Regions from separate parts of the Bradyrhizobium ganzhouense genome, predicted to be linked through region 2. Evidence: predicted binding sites of a transcription regulator. Region 2 holds the regulator's gene; the other holds the start of a gene.
The links. Region 2 encodes PhoB, which activates phosphate uptake and scavenging genes when phosphate is short. Its sites were predicted from a motif close to TGTCATNNANCTGTCAT; they were not measured.
Positions count from the first base shown of each region.

Region 1: a site for PhoB is predicted at 2,084-2,100, ahead of ACLFLU_RS34370 (YdcH family protein). Genes of this name have one in related genera too.

Region 1 is NZ_CP181318.1:7,392,643-7,400,305, forward strand. Features, by position in the region: gene ACLFLU_RS34360 (sensor domain-containing protein) at 1-332, opposite strand, end outside; gene ACLFLU_RS34365 (NAD(P)/FAD-dependent oxidoreductase) at 538-1,641, shown strand; gene ACLFLU_RS34370 (YdcH family protein) at 1,816-1,998, opposite strand; gene ACLFLU_RS34375 (YdcH family protein) at 2,326-2,532, shown strand; gene ACLFLU_RS34380 (hypothetical protein) at 2,662-2,880, shown strand; gene ACLFLU_RS34385 (hypothetical protein) at 2,903-3,154, shown strand; gene ACLFLU_RS34390 (GGDEF domain-containing protein) at 3,157-3,879, opposite strand; gene purE (5-(carboxyamino)imidazole ribonucleotide mutase) at 4,021-4,509, shown strand; gene ACLFLU_RS34400 (5-(carboxyamino)imidazole ribonucleotide synthase) at 4,506-5,612, shown strand; gene aqpZ (aquaporin Z) at 5,716-6,438, opposite strand; gene rpsU (30S ribosomal protein S21) at 6,699-6,995, shown strand; gene ACLFLU_RS34415 (tetratricopeptide repeat protein) at 7,121-7,663, shown strand, end outside.
Region 2 is NZ_CP181318.1:818,292-825,954, reverse strand. Features, by position in the region: gene ACLFLU_RS03805 (aspartate aminotransferase family protein) at 1-328, opposite strand, end outside; gene ACLFLU_RS03800 (GcrA family cell cycle regulator) at 782-1,291, shown strand; gene phoB (phosphate regulon transcriptional regulator PhoB) at 1,395-2,102, opposite strand; gene phoU (phosphate signaling complex protein PhoU) at 2,125-2,841, opposite strand; gene pstB (phosphate ABC transporter ATP-binding protein PstB) at 2,853-3,674, opposite strand; gene pstA (phosphate ABC transporter permease PstA) at 3,671-4,516, opposite strand; gene pstC (phosphate ABC transporter permease subunit PstC) at 4,521-5,510, opposite strand; gene pstS (phosphate ABC transporter substrate-binding protein PstS) at 5,654-6,667, opposite strand; gene ACLFLU_RS03765 (ATP-binding protein) at 6,812-7,663, opposite strand, start outside.

The DNA.
Region 1 (7,663 bases), 2.3 Mb from region 2:
AAGATGATGCGCCGCTGCGCATCCGTCATCACCACGCCCTGGTTGAGATTGTTCATGGCGGAGGAGACGAAGGCGTTGCGCCGCAACTGCGAACGCTTGCTCCGGCGCAGCGCGGAATGGATCCACAGCGCGACAGCTGCCAGGAACGCGCTGACGACAACGCCCCCGATCAGGACTTCCCACACCAGATTGGGGTCGAGATTGCCAAGATAGCTCGGCGGAGCGAAGCTGCCGGCATAGGCACGCGAAGGCGCGACCGCGCTGGCCAGGCACACGACGGCCTGCACAGCAATCGGAAGCATGCTGCCTTCGTGCCAGTTCTTCTCAGCCATCAGCCACCCGCGATTTCAACTGCGGATTGTCTGGCTTCACGGGTTTGGATCGGGTAAACGCCTGTACGCCCAATAGAAATATGTGACGCGAAATACGGCAATTGCCCTGACATGATAAATGCTTCCTTAACGGACAACGGCCGCGCGGCTCGTTTCCCAGGCAAACCGACCCCCTCGGCAATTTCAACGGGACTTCTGCGCAACCATGGATAGGGTCGACTGCGTCGTCATCGGAGCCGGCGTGGTCGGGCTCGCGGTGGCCCGGAAGCTGGCCCAGGCCGGGCGCGAAGTGATCGTGCTCGAGGAAGCCGAGGCCATCGGCACCATCACCTCCTCACGCAACAGCGAGGTGATCCATGCCGGGATCTACTACCGCGCCGGAAGCTGGATGGCGCGCATGTGCGTCAGCGGCAAGCATGCGCTGTATCGTTATTGCGGCGAGCGCGGCATCCCCCACAAGAACTGCGGCAAGCTGATCGTCGCGACCAATGCAAGGGAAACCGAGAAGCTGCAATCGATCAAGGCGCATGCCGAGGCCAACGGCGTGCTCGACATGCAGTTGCTCTCGGGCGAGGCCGCCCGCGCGCTGGAGCCGGCGCTGGCCTGCGACGCCGCGCTTCTGTCGCCGTCGACCGGCATCATCGACAGCCATGCCTACATGCTCTCATTGCGCGGCGAGGCCGAGGAAGCCGGCGCAGCCTTTGCGTTTCACACACCGCTGATCCGCGCCAAGGCGGACGCTGGTGTGATCGAGATCGAAGCCGGCGGCGAAGCGCCGATGACGCTGCAATGCGGCCTGCTCGTCAACGCCGCCGGGCTTTCGGCAACGACCGTGGCGCGCCACATCGACGGCATGCCGATTGACCGGATTCCGCCGTCCTATCTTGCCAAGGGAAACTATTTCAGCTGCAACGCGCGCGCACCGTTCTCACGCCTGATCTATCCCGTGCCTGAGCCCGGCGGGCTCGGCGTACATCTCACCTTGGACATGGCAGGACAGGCGCGCTTTGGCCCCGACGTCGAATGGATCGAGACGATCGACTATGAGGTCGATCCGTCGCGCGCCGAGCGCTTCTATCCAGCGATCCGCAAATACTGGCCGACGCTTCCCGACGGCGCGTTGATGCCGAGCTATTCGGGCATCCGCCCGAAGATCGTGCCGCCGGCCGTAGCAACGCAGGATTTCCTGATGCAGGGTCCGCGCGATCATGGCGTCGCGGGTTTGATCAATCTGTTCGGCATCGAATCACCGGGACTGACATCGTCGCTCGCGATCGCAGACCACGTCGCGGAGCTCGCAGAAATCTAGAGTGTTTTCGAGCGAAGTGGATACCGGTTCGCGTCGAGAGAACGCGTCCAGACAAAAGCTGACGCCCGCGCAACGATGATTGCGCGGCGCGCACCATTCAGGCAGGGACGAGCGCAAAGGCTCTCATCCCTGCCTGAAAGGATACGTTCAAACTCTACGCTGTTACGAGGGTTGCTAGTGAAGCGTGTCGCCGGTGTGCTTCAGACGCTCGATCTGGTCCTTGACCATCAACTTCCGGCGCTTCAACTCAACAATTTGCAGGTCGTCTGTTGAAAGGTGCACGAGAGCATCGTGCAATTCGTTTTCGAGAGTTTTGTGCTTCCGTTCCAATTCAACCAGATGTGCCTGAATTGTCATTCGAAACCTCCTCGGTAGGGGTGAACCTTGGATTCGATCCGGACGAAGAAGTGTACATCACCGATTCGTTCTGTCGATGGGTATCCATCGTCGCACCGTCATTTTTGAAAATTCATATGTAACGAAGCGTGAGTAAGGAACCACGCGGTGAAAAATCCATGATATCAACGTGCTTACGCTACACGCTCGCGAATCGTTGAAATATCTTGCGAGAGAGCGGTGCGCGAAGGTCGCAGATCGCTTGCGATCACGCCGCGCAAGGACGATAATTTCCACAGGGCATCCACAGCCTTAATCTCAGCCTATCGGTTTTCGGCCACCGCAAACATGACCAATGAAGACGAGCGTGAGCTCGAAGCCGAGCTTACCCGGTTGCAGCAGGAACACCGAGATCTCGATGCGGCGATCGATGCACTGCATCAATCGCCCGCCCCCGACCTGTTGCGGTTACAGCGGTTGAAGAAACGCAAGCTGTTGTTGCGCGACCGTATCGCCTTCATCGAAGACCAGATCACGCCCGACATCATCGCCTGATCCGCGAGCAGTCACGGATTGCCGCCGCATGAATCCGCTTGACTCAAAAAGAACAAAAGAGGAACATAAATCCCGCGCCAGGAAGCGCCCAAGGACAACCTCCAAGGACAACCCGCAAGGACACCGCAGATGTCAGTCCCCGCCCTTCTCGACAACAGCTACTACGAGCAAGCCTGCGATCAGGCGATCGCGATGTGTGACGGCAATCTGCGCAGCACCATCAAGGCGCTGATCATGGCCAACGAATATCTGGAAGCCGAGCTGGAAGAATTGCAGGCGGCGATTGCGGCCGGCTGCATTCCCGAGACCTCGCGCAGCTGGACGCGGGGCAAGAGCGGCGCCGCCTAGTTTTGATCGCCGGAGCAACGCCATGTCGGATGTGACCTATTACGTTGCAATGCCTTTTCTGATCGATGCCGACGGATCGCCTGTCGCGGGCGCCGCGGAGGAATGCCAGAGTTCGACGGCCGCGTTGCGGCGCGCCGAGGCCTTGGCGCGTGGGACCGGCCATATCGGCGCGGTCGCATTCAGCCGCAGCGGCGATCCCATGACCGGCGAATTCGGTGACGCCACGCTGCTGCGCAAATTCGGCAACGTGCCGGAAGATCTCGCAACGCTCTAAAGTCAGCTGCTCGCAAGCCTGATCTGGGGCTCGTGTCGCCGGTGGGCCTTGCGCACATACATGGCGGCGTCAGCCTCCTCCAGCGCGCGGACGGCATCGGACTGCGCACCAAGCAACGCGACACCAGCGGAGGCGCCCGCCGTCACGTGCTGGCCGCGAAAGACAAAGGACAATTCGTCGATCGCCTGCTCGAAGATCAGAGCCTTCGCCTTGGCATCGGTCTCGCTGAGATTCCACAACAGCAGGGCAAACTCGTCACCACCGAGACGGCCGACCACGTCGGAGGCGCGGATTTGCCGCGTCAGCGTCGCGGCGATCGCCTTCAGCACCTCGTCACCGGCGCCATGACCGAAGGAATCGTTGATCGGCTTCAACCGGTCGACGTCGAGCACGATCAGCGCACCGCTGGCGCGGTAACGCTTCATGTAGGCGATGGCGCGCTGGAGCTCGCGCTCGAAGCCGCGCCGGTTGGGTATGTCCAGCAGGAAATCTGTGTCGGCCGCCGCCTCGAGCTCGGCGACGCGCCGCAATGCCTGCGTGAGCTTGGTCCGCAGGCCGCGGATGATCGCCTTGCTCGTATCCTTGGTTTCCCCGGCGGCGCGGGCTGCGGGCGCGCGGCGCGGCGCCGCAGCCGCGGACCGCTTGGGTGCAGTTCTCGTTCGGCTCCCGCTGGTTTTTCGGCCTTTTTTGGCCTTCGCAGCGGTCGCCCTTTTTGATTTCTTCATGGGCATCCTGCTCAATGAAGGCTTGCGGGGATTCACCAAGACAGGATAGTGCATTCCCTTCTCCTTGCCACCGCCTTGCGAGCCGCCGGCCGGAACCGTTAATCTGGCCTATCTTTCTGTTTTCCGAGCACAATTGACGTCATGACCGCGCCGATCGCCATCATCATGGGAAGCCAGTCGGACTGGGAGACGATGCGGCACGCCGCCGACACGCTCACAGCGCTTGGCGTCACCTCCGACACCCGCATCGTTTCGGCCCACCGCACCCCCGACCGGCTCTTCAGCTTCGCCAAGGGCGCCAAGGCGGCCGGTTTCAAGGTCATCATCGCGGGCGCCGGCGGCGCCGCGCATCTGCCCGGCATGGCTGCGGCGCTGACGGAACTGCCGGTGTTCGGCGTGCCAATCGAGTCCAGGACGCTGAAGGGCATCGATTCGCTCTATTCGATCGTTCAGATGCCCGCCGGCATTCCGGTCGGCACGCTCGCGATCGGCAAGGCCGGCGCGATCAACGCGGCACTGCTCGCGGCGTCCGTGCTGGCGCTGTCCGATCCGGCCCTGTCCGACCGCCTCGCCGCCTGGCGCAAGGCGCAGACCGAGGCGGTCGCGGAGCGCCCGGAGGACAAGGCGTGACTGACGCAAAGCAGGTGAAGCTGAAGCCCGGCGACACCATCGGAATCCTCGGCGGCGGACAGCTCGGACGGATGCTGGCGATGGCCGCCGCGCGGCTCGGCCTGCGCTGCCAGGTGTTCTCGCCCGATCCGGATTCGCCGGCCTTCGACGTCGTGCTGAACGCGACCTGTGCCGAATATGCCGATGTCGAGGCGCTGGAGCTGTTCGCCCACGACGTCGACGTCATCACCTACGAATTCGAGAACGTGCCGTCCGCGGCCGCCATGGTGCTGGACGCGCGCCGCCCGGTGCTGCCCAACCGCAAGATCCTCGAAACCACCCAGGACCGGCTCGCCGAGAAGGATTTTATCACCCGGCTCGGCATCGGCACCGCCGCTTACGCCGACGTCACCTCGGTCGCGTCGCTGCGCGAGGCGGTCGCCAAGATCGGCTTCCCCGCCGTGCTGAAGACCCGCCGCTTCGGCTATGACGGCAAGGGCCAGGCCATCATCCGCGAGGGCGACGACATCGCGAAGGTCTGGACCAGCCTCGCCACCAAATCGGCGATTCTGGAAGCCTTCGTGCCGTTCGAGCGCGAGATCTCCGTGATCGCCGCGCGCTCGGCCGCCGGCCAGGTCGAATGCTTCGACGTCACCGAGAACGAGCATCGCGACCACATCCTGAAGATTTCCCGCGCGCCGGCGCCGATCCCGGACGCGCTGGCCGAAGAGGCGCGCAGCATCGCCGGCAAGATCGCAACCGCGCTCGACTATGTCGGCGTACTGGCGGTGGAGATGTTCGTGCTCGCCAATGGCACCGGGCCGAAGGTGCTGGTCAACGAGATCGCTCCGCGCGTGCACAATTCCGGACACTGGACGCTCGACGGCGCGTCAGTCTCCCAGTTCGAGCAGCACATCCGCGCCATTGCCGGCTGGCCGCTCGGCAAGCCCGTGCGTCACGGTGAGGTCGTCACCATGACCAATCTGATCGGCGACGAGATCAATGATTACGAGACCTGGCTGAGCGTGCCGGGCGCGACCGTGCACATCTACGGCAAGGGCACGCCGCGCCCCGGCCGCAAGATGGGCCACGTCACCGAAGTCAGGCCTTCAAAAAGCAAGTGAGGGGACCGCAGCAAAAGCTGCGGTCCCGTTTTGGTCTAGAGTTTTGGTTTTGACGCGTTTTCTTGACGCGAACCGGTAGCCACTTCGCTCGAAAACGCTTTAGCTAGGCCGTCTTCACGCCCGCGACGACGCCCGAGGGCTCCTCGCTGAGCCAGCGATAGATCACGCCGCCCAGCGCGCCGCCGATCAGCGGCGCGACCCAGAACATCCAGAGTTGCGCCAGCGCCCAGCCGCCGACGAACAGCGCGGGGCCGGTGCTGCGCGCCGGATTCACCGACGTGTTGGTGACGGGGATGCTGACGAGATGGATCATCACCAGCGTGAGCCCGATGGCGAGCGGCGCAAATCCCGCAGGCGCCCGGCCGTGGGTGGCGCCCATGATGACGAACAGGAACATCATGGTCATCACCACCTCGGTAACGAAGCAGGCGACCATGCTGTACTGGCCGGGCGAATGCGCGTCATAGCCGTTGGAGGCAAAGCCCTTGGTGACGTCGAATCCCGGCGCACCGCTGGCGATCACGTAGAGCAGCTCGGCGGCGACGATCGCTCCGCAGACCTGCGCGATCACGTAAGGCAGGATCTGGCCTGCCGGAAAGCGTCCACCGGCGGCAAGGCCGACCGTGACGGCCGGGTTAAGATGGCAGCCCGAAATATGGCCGATCGCATAGGCCATGGTGACGACGCTCAAGCCGAAAGCCAGGGACACGCCGACCAGTCCGATGCCGACCTGCGGAAAGCCGGCCGCGATGACCGCGCTGCCGCAGCCTGCGAATGTGAGCCAGAATGTGCCGATGGCCTCGGCAGCATATTTCTTCATGTCCATGTGGCGTCTCCCCTGATTTCAAAGATTCCGGAACTATATCCGTCGCGCCCCCGTCTTGGCGCCAAATCTCCCGAATCGGGGCCGCGAGAGAACATTTTCGCCGCATTTAGTGGCTGAACTTGGTCCGAAATCCCGCTTGGCAGGTGGACATGGCGGGTTTTGTCTGATACATCCGCGCCCTCAAGGTTAAGGGCTTGCGCTTTTTGCCATCCCCTTTGACTTACCAGAATTCAAATCCGATCCACTGAAGAGGATGCCGCGTGCAGGTTCTCGTTCGCGATAACAATGTCGACCAAGCCCTCAAGGCGCTGAAGAAGAAGATGCAGCGCGAGGGCATTTTCCGCGAGATGAAGCTCCGCGGTCACTACGAGAAGCCCTCTGAGAAGAAGGCCCGCGAAAAGGCCGAAGCTGTGCGCCGCGCGCGCAAGCTGGCCCGCAAGAAGCTGCAGCGCGAAGGCCTGCTGCCGATGAAGCCGAAGCCGGTGTTCGGCGCTGGCCCCGGTGGCGAGCGTGGCGGCCGCAGCGGCCCCGGTGCAGGTCCGCGCGGACCGCGCTGATCTTGCCGAAGTTGCAGGACTGAGTTTTCAGTGACGCGGGCCCCGGGCCCGCGTTATTGTTTTGTGAGCAGTGCCTTTCTGGGACGGGGCACTACAGATGCGGCACCAGCGCGAGCGAACCGTAGATGGCTTCCCCTTTCCCCGAGCCCGGCTTGGCGCGGTTGCGCCGGATCTGGCGCCAGCCGCTTGCGCTGACCTTGGTGGGGATCGCACTCTGCGGCTGCTCCTTCGATCTCGGCTCGCTGATGCCGGAGAAGGACAAGCCGCAGGAAGCGCCCAAGGCGGCGGCCGCCCCGGACAACGCAGTCAGCGCCGGCAATGTCACCGACGCCCAGGCCCACACGGCAAAAGCCCAGGCCCTGGCGAAGTCCGGCGAGACGCAGGCAGCGCTCGACGAGTTCAATCGCGCCGTCGCGCTCGATCCCTACAATGCGCAGGCGCTCTACGGCCGCGCCCTGCTCTACCAAGGCAATAACGAGCACGACTTCGCGATCGCCGATTTCGGTGCCGCAAGCGGGCTCAATCCGCAAAAGGCCGAGCCGCTGCTCGGCCGCGCCGTCAGCTATCTGGCCATCGGCAAGATCAAGGAGGCCGCAGCCGATCTCGACGAGGCGTCCGAGGCCGATCCGCACAACGCCCAGGTCTGGACGACACGGGGACAGGCCTAT
Region 2 (7,663 bases):
GCTTGATCACACCCTCCAGCGCCTCGGCGCCGGAATTACAGAAGAACACGAAGTCCGCAAAGCTCTCGTTGCAGAGGCGCGCGGCGAGCTTCTCGCCGTCCGGGCTCTGGAACAGGTTCGACATGTGCCAGAGTTTTGTGGCCTGCTCCTGCAGCGCCTTGACCAGCGCGGGATGGGCATGGCCGAGCGCATTGACCGCCACGCCCGAGGTGAAATCGAGATAGCGATCGCCATTGGTTGCGATGAGCCAGACGCCTTCGCCGCGCTCGAAGCCGATGTCGGCCCTGGCGAAAACGGGGAGCAAATGCGGCGCTGCGCTGTTGGTCATGATGGTCTCTTTGGATGTTTCGGACGGCCTGAACGTGCGTTGCGCAGCGCATCATTGGTCCGGAAAACGAAACGTGCCGCCTTTTAAGGGCGGCACGCGTCACCATCTTATGCCTGGCACCACGGGTGTCAATGCCGCCCGGAAAGCCTCGCGAAACTCTGATTCCGTAGTCTTGCGGTGCCAGATTTGCGGGTTTTTGGCCACGGAACATGTGGAAGCGAGTCGGCGGACTCTTGCGCGTGAGTCACGCCATATTGTAGCGTTTGGCTTGTCAGATACGACATCTCGTGCAGCGGTTCTGATCCCAAAAGTCCTCATGTACCGGCGTAAACGTTCGGGCGTCTCACTGCGCCCGGCGAGCCTTAAGGGATTCCGGCGGCACGGGTTTTTCGAGGCTTAGGCATTCGTTGTGCGAACCCAGGATGGCGGGCGCGCGGCGAAGGAAAGGTTACAATGACGGTTTTGACCTGGTCCGACGATCGCGTCGAGCAGTTAAAAAAGCTCTGGGAGGCCGGACTTTCGGCCAGCCAGATCGCCGCTGAGCTTGGGAATGTCACCCGCAACGCCGTGATCGGCAAGGTGCACAGGCTCGGCCTGTCGGGCCGCGCCAAGAGCCCGTCTTCGGCAGCTCCGCGGCCGCGCAAGGCGCGTCCCGCGCAGCACATGATGCGGGTGAGCAGGCCCATTGCACGCGGCAATACCGCGCTGGCGCAGGCCTTCGAGGTCGAGGTCGAGGCTGAACCGGTCACCTACGACAACGTGGTGCCGATGAGCCAGCGCCTGTCGCTGCTCGAACTGAACGAGGCGACCTGCCACTGGCCGGTTGGCGATCCCTCGAGCGCGGATTTCTTCTTCTGCGGCGGCAAGGCGCTCTCCGGCCTGCCCTATTGCGCCCAGCACTCGCGGGTGGCGTATCAGCCGGCAGCGGATCGCAGGCGGGCGCCGGCGAAGCCGCCGCGGTAAGCTCAGCTTCAAGCAACCTTGTCCCGGCACAAGGCCGGGACGGTAGGGGGAATAGAAAAGCGCGCCATTCGGCGCGCTTTTACTTTGCTTGCTGGCAAGAGCCTTAGGCCTGCTCGGCCTTCGCAAAGCGATCGTCGAGCGCATAGCCGGCGCCGCGGACGGTGCGGATCGGGTCCTGCTCGCGGCCGAGATTGAGCAGCTTGCGCAGGCGGCCGATATGCACGTCGACGGTGCGCTCGTCGATATAGATGTCGCGGCCCCAGACGCTGTCGAGCAGCTGCTCGCGCGAGAACACGCGGCCGGGATGCTCCAGGAAAAACTCGAGCAGCCGATATTCGGTCGGGCCGAGATCGATCGGCCGGCCCGAGCGCGCCACGCGGCGCTTCTCGCGGTCGAGCTCGATGTCGCCAAAAGCGAGCACCGTGGCGAGCCGTTCGGGGCTTGCGCGCCGCAGCAGGCCCTTCACGCGGGCCAGCAGCTCGGGCACCGAGAACGGCTTGACGATGTAATCGTCGGCGCCGGTCGCAAGACCCCTTACCCGCTCGCTCTCCTCGCCGCGCGCGGTGAGCATGATGATCGGCAGCTGCTTGGTGTCGGACCGCGCCCGCAGCCGGCGGCACAGCTCGATGCCGGATAGGCCCGGCAGCATCCAGTCGAGCACGATCAGATCGGGGATGTGCTCCTTGAGACGGGTGTCGGCATCGTCGCCGCGCATCACCGTCTCGACGTCATAGCCGTCGCCCTCGAGGTTGTAGCGAAGCAGCTCGGTCAGAGCTTCCTCGTCTTCAACCACCATAATGCGTGCGCCCATGGGGTCGTCGCTCCTTAAGGATTCAAGTATTGGGGACCGTCGTGGCGAAGGTCGTCATGTCGCCCTTCGGTCGCTTGTCGGTGATGGCCTGGCCTTCGATCATGTAGAACACGGTCTCGGCGATGTTGGTGGCGTGGTCGCCGATCCGCTCGATGTTCTTGGCGCAGAACATCAGATGGATGCAGAACGAGATGTTGCGCGGATCCTCCATCATGTAGGTGAGGAGCTCGCGGAACAGTGAGGTGCAGATGGCGTCGACTTCCTCATCGCCTTTCCATACCGCCATCGCCGCCGGCAGATCGTGCGCGGCATAGGCGTCCAGCACCGACTTGACCTGCTGCTGCACGAGGTCGGTCATGTGCTCGAGGCCGCGGAACAGTTTGAGCGGATGGAAATCCGTCTCCAGCGCCGCGACGCGCTTGCCCATGTTCTTGGCGAGGTCGCCGATCCTCTCGAGATCGGTGGCGACGCGCATAGCGCCAACGATCTCGCGCAGATCCACCGCCATCGGCTGGCGGCGAGCGATGGTGAGCACGGCGCGCTCCTCTATCTTCTTCTGGAGCGTATCGAGCTCGGCGTCGATGGTCACAACGCGCTGGCCGAGCGCGACGTCGCGGCGGATCAGCGCGTCGACGGAATCGACGATCATGCGCTCGGCGATGCCGCCCATCTCGGCGACCAGGCGCGTGAGCTCCTGGAGGTCGGTGTCGAAGGCCTTTGCGGTATGTTCAGAACCCATGTGCCGTCTCCTCAGCCGAACCGGCCGGTGATGTAATCCTGCGTGCGCCGGTCGGTCGGCGACGTGAAGATCTTGCTGGTGTCGTCGAACTCGATCAGCTCGCCGAGATACATGAAGGCGGTCTTGTCAGAAACGCGCGCTGCCTGCTGCATGTTATGGGTCACGATCGCGATCGTGTAGTTCTCGGACAGCTCCTGGATCAGCTCCTCGACCTTGGCGGTCGAGATCGGGTCGAGCGCCGAGCAGGGCTCGTCGAACAGGATCACCTCGGGCCGCACCGCGACGGTGCGGGCGATGCAGAGGCGCTGCTGCTGGCCACCGGAGAGCGACAGGCCGGAGGCATTGAGCTTGTCCTTGACCTCGTTCCACAGCGCGCCGCCGCGCAGCGCCTTCTCGACACGGTCGTCCATCTCGGACTTCGAGATCTTCTCATAGAGACGAATGCCGAAGGCGATGTTCTCGTAGATCGTCATCGGGAACGGCGTCGGCTTCTGGAACACCATGCCGACGCGGGCGCGCAGCAGATTGAGGTCGAGCTTGGGGTCGAGGATGTTGGTCTGGTCGAGCATCAGCTGACCGGTAGCGCGCTGGCCCGGATAGAGGTCGTACATCCGGTTGAAGATGCGCAGCAGGGTCGACTTGCCGCAGCCGGACGGGCCGATGAACGCCGTGACACGGTTGGTGCCGAGCGCCAGATTGATGTTCTTCAGCGCGTGGTGCTCGCCGTAATAGAAGTTGAGGTTGCGTACCGTCACCTTGGCGGGCGCTTCGGGCAGCACCGGCGACTGGGGCAGGCCGCCCGCTGCGCTCATCGATACGGAAAGATCACTCATTTTGCGGTCCTCTCGGCGCCAAGAATGCGCGCGCCAATATTCAGAGCAAGAACGGTCAGGGTGATGAGCAGCGCGCCGCTCCAGGCGAGCTGCTTCCAATAGGCGTAAGGACTCTGGACGAAGTTGTTGATGGTGACCGGCAGGTTCGCCATCGTCTTGGTCAGGCCGAGGCTGAAGAACTGGTTCGACAGCGCGGTGAAGAGCAGCGGCGCGGTCTCGCCGGCGACGCGGGCGGTCGCGAGCAGCACGCCGGTGATGAGGCCCGAGCGGGCGGCGCGATAAGCGATCCGCTTGATCACCAGCGAGCGCGGCAGGCCGAGGGCGGAAGCCGCCTCACGCAGTGCGTTCGGCACCAGCAGCAGCATGTCCTCGGTCGTGCGCAGCACCACCGGGATCACGATGACGGCAAGCGCGAGCGAGCCTGCGATCGCCGAAAAGCCGCGCATCGGCACCACCACCGCGCCGTAGATGAACAGGCCGATGATGATCGAGGGCGCCGACAGCAGGATGTCGTTGATGAAGCGGATCACCGAGGTCAGCTTGTCGTTGCGACCGTACTCGGCGAGATAGGTGCCGGCGAACAGGCCGAGCGGCGCGCCGATGCCAACGCCGATCACGGTCATGATGACCGAACCGATGATCGCGTTGCGCAGGCCGCCTTCAGTCGAGCCCGGAGGCGGAGTGTCCGCGACGAATATCTCAAGATTCAGGCCCGCCAACCCGTTGTAGAGCAGCGTGATCAGGATCAGAGCGAGCCAGGTCACGCCGAAGGCGGCGGCGGCCATGCAGAGCCCGCGGACGACGATGTCCTTGCGGCGGCGGCGTGAATAGATCGGGTTCATGGCGTCAGTTCCCCGCCTTCTTTTCCAGCCGCATCAGCATCAGCCGCGCCGCGGCGAGCACGAAGAACGTCAGCACGAACAGCAGCAGGCCGAGCAGGATCAGGCCGGACTGGTGCAGACCGTCGCTTTCGGCGAATTCGGATGCGATCGCGGCCGAAATCGTGGTGCCGGGGGCGAAGATCGACCCCGAGATGCGGAACGAGTTGCCGATGATGAAGGTCACCGCCATGGTCTCGCCGAGCGCGCGTCCGAGCGCCAGCATGACGCCGCCGATGACGCCGACGCGGGTGTAGGGGATCACCACGCTGCGGACGACCTCCCAGGTGGTGCAGCCGACGCCGTAGGCGGCTTCCTTCAGCACCGGCGGCACCGTCTTGAACACGTCGACCGAGATCGAGGTGATGAAGGGCAGCACCATGATCGCGAGGATCAGCGCGGCATTGAACAGGCTGAGATAGGACGGGGGACCTGCGAAGATCGCGCCCAGCACCGGAACGCCGTCAAAGATCTTGATCATGAAGGGCTGGAACGTGTTGGCCAGGAACGGACCCAGCACGAAGAAGCCCCACATGCCGTAGATGATCGAGGGAATACCGGCGAGCAGCTCGATCGCCATGCCGATCGGGCGGCGCAGCCATTGCGGGCAGAGCTCGGTCAGAAAGATGGCAATGCCCAGACCAACCGGAATGGCGATCAGCATCGCGATGAAAGAGGTGACGAGCGTGCCGTACATCGGTCCGAGCGCGCCGAGCACCGGCGGATCCGCCGACGGCGCCCAGCGCTGCGTCCACAGGAACGCGAAGCCGTATTCCTTCATCGCCGGGAAGGCGCCGACGATCAGCGACAGGATGATGCCACCGAGGATGAGGAGCACCGAGATCGCGCTGAGCCGCGTGATCCAGTAGAAGGTGACGTCGCCGAGCTTGAATGCGCTCAAGGCCTTGGCGCGGTCATACGGTCCGGCGTCGTCGACGATATCGCTCTGAACGGCCATCTCTGCCACGCCGATCCCCTGTACCAAATTATATACGCTTGTTGTCGGTCCGGCGCCCCGGATGCAGCGCGACGCTGATCCGGGGTCGAAATCGTGTGGGTCGCGGCGCGCCCTGGAAGGCCGCGCCGCGCTTGGAGAAGAGCTTAGCTCTTGATCTCGGCAGCCCAGGTCTTCTCGATCAGGGTCACGACGCTCTCGGGCATCGGGATGTAGTCGAGCTCTTCAGCCGCCTTGCCGCCGTTCTTGAAGGCCCAGCGGAAGAACTTGATGGCTTCCTGCGAGGCCGCCTTGTCGGTGGCTTCCTTGTGCATGAGGATGAAGGTCGCCGCCGTGATCGGCCAGGACTTGTCGCCGGGCTGGTCGGTCAGGATGACGTAGTAGCCGGGAGCCTTGGCCCAGTCGGCGTTGGAAGCGGCCGCCTGGAAGGCTTCGACCGTCGGCTGCACCGGCTTGCCAGCCTTGTTGATCAGGCCGGTGTAGGTCAGCTTGTTCTGCTTGGCATAGGCGTACTCGACATAGCCGATCGAGTTCTTGGTCTGGCTGATGTTGCCCGACACGCCTTCGTTGCCCTTGGCGCCGACGCCAACCGGCCACTCGACGGCGGTGCCCTCACCGACCTTGCTCTTCCAGTCGGCGCTGGCCTTGGAGAGGTAGTTGGTGAAGTTGAAGGTGGTGCCCGAACCGTCGGAACGGCGGACCACGGTGATCGCGTCCGACGGCAGCTTCACGTTCGGATTGAGCTTCTTGATCGCGGCGTCGTCCCACTTGGTGATCTTGCCGAGATAGATGTTGGCGAGCGTCTCGCCGTCGAACACCAGCTCACCGGCCTTGACGCCCTCGAGGTTGACGACGGGAACGATGGCGCCCATCACCATCGGCCACTGCGCAAGGCCGTCCTTCTCGAGCTGCTCGGCCTTGAGCGGCGCGTCGCTGGCGCCGAATGTCACGGTCTTGGCCTGGATCTGCTTGATGCCGCCGCCGGAACCGATCGACTGGTAGTTGAGGCCGTTGCCGGTCTCCTTTTTGTAGGCGTCAGCCCACTTCGAATAGATCGGGAACGGGAAGGTCGCGCCTGCACCCGTGATGTCGGCAGCGAAAGCCGCCGTCGTCGTTGCGGCGACCAAGCCGGCAGCGACGATCGTCTTGATGAAATTCATGCTGGTCTCCATACAGGGGAACGAAGCGCCATCAGCGCCCGATCGCGCTCCCCGCGCCGCCCCTTTAGGAGCGGTCGGCTGTGCTTTTACGAAGGTTTCGTGACAGTCGGATGACGTCTTCAAGCGATTGAAATCGCTTGAGTTTCAGTTCGAAGCCGGAGTCTTGGCCTGGGGAAAACAGGCGGTGAAAGTGGCGCCCTGCTTAGGGACACTTTCGATCAGAAGACGGCCGCGGTGACGGTTAAGAATATGTTTCACCAACGATAAACCAAGTCCGGTCCCGCCCTGGGAACGGCTGTCGCCGACGTCGACCCGGTAGAACCGCTCGGTCAGGCGCGGCAGATGCTCGGGCGCGATGCCGGGGCCGAAATCGCGCACCATGACCCGGATTTCCTGAGTTCCATCGGTGGCCGGGGTCGCCGTCAACGACACGATGACGCGTCCGCCGGAAGCGCCGTATTTGAGCGCATTCTCGATCAGGTTCTCGAACAGGCGCAGCAGCTCCTCGCGGTCGCCTGCGATCATGACAGGCGCTTCCGGCAGATGGGTCTCGACCTCGACCTGGCGTTCCCGCGCCAGCGGCTCGAGCCCGTCGGCGACCTGGAAGATGATCGGCAGCAGATCGACCAGCGTGTCCGGCCGCACATGGGCCGACAGTTCCACCCGCGATAGCGACAGCAAATCATCGATCAGGCGCGCCATGCGGGTGGCCTGGTTGTGCATGATGCCGAGGAAGCGCTCGCGCGCCTTGGGATCGTCCTTGGCCTGGCCCTGGAGCGTATCGATGAAGCCGGAGAGCGCAGCCAGTGGCGTGCGCAATTCATGGCTGGCATTGGCGACGAAGTCGGCGCGCATCTCCTCGACCCGGCGCAGCGGCGTCTGGTCGTGGAAGGTCATCAGCATGCATTTGTCGGCGCCGCCGAAAGTGGTCGGCACCGGCACCGGGGTGATGATCAGCTCCATCCAGCGATCGACCGGCACATGGTCGAGGTAGGT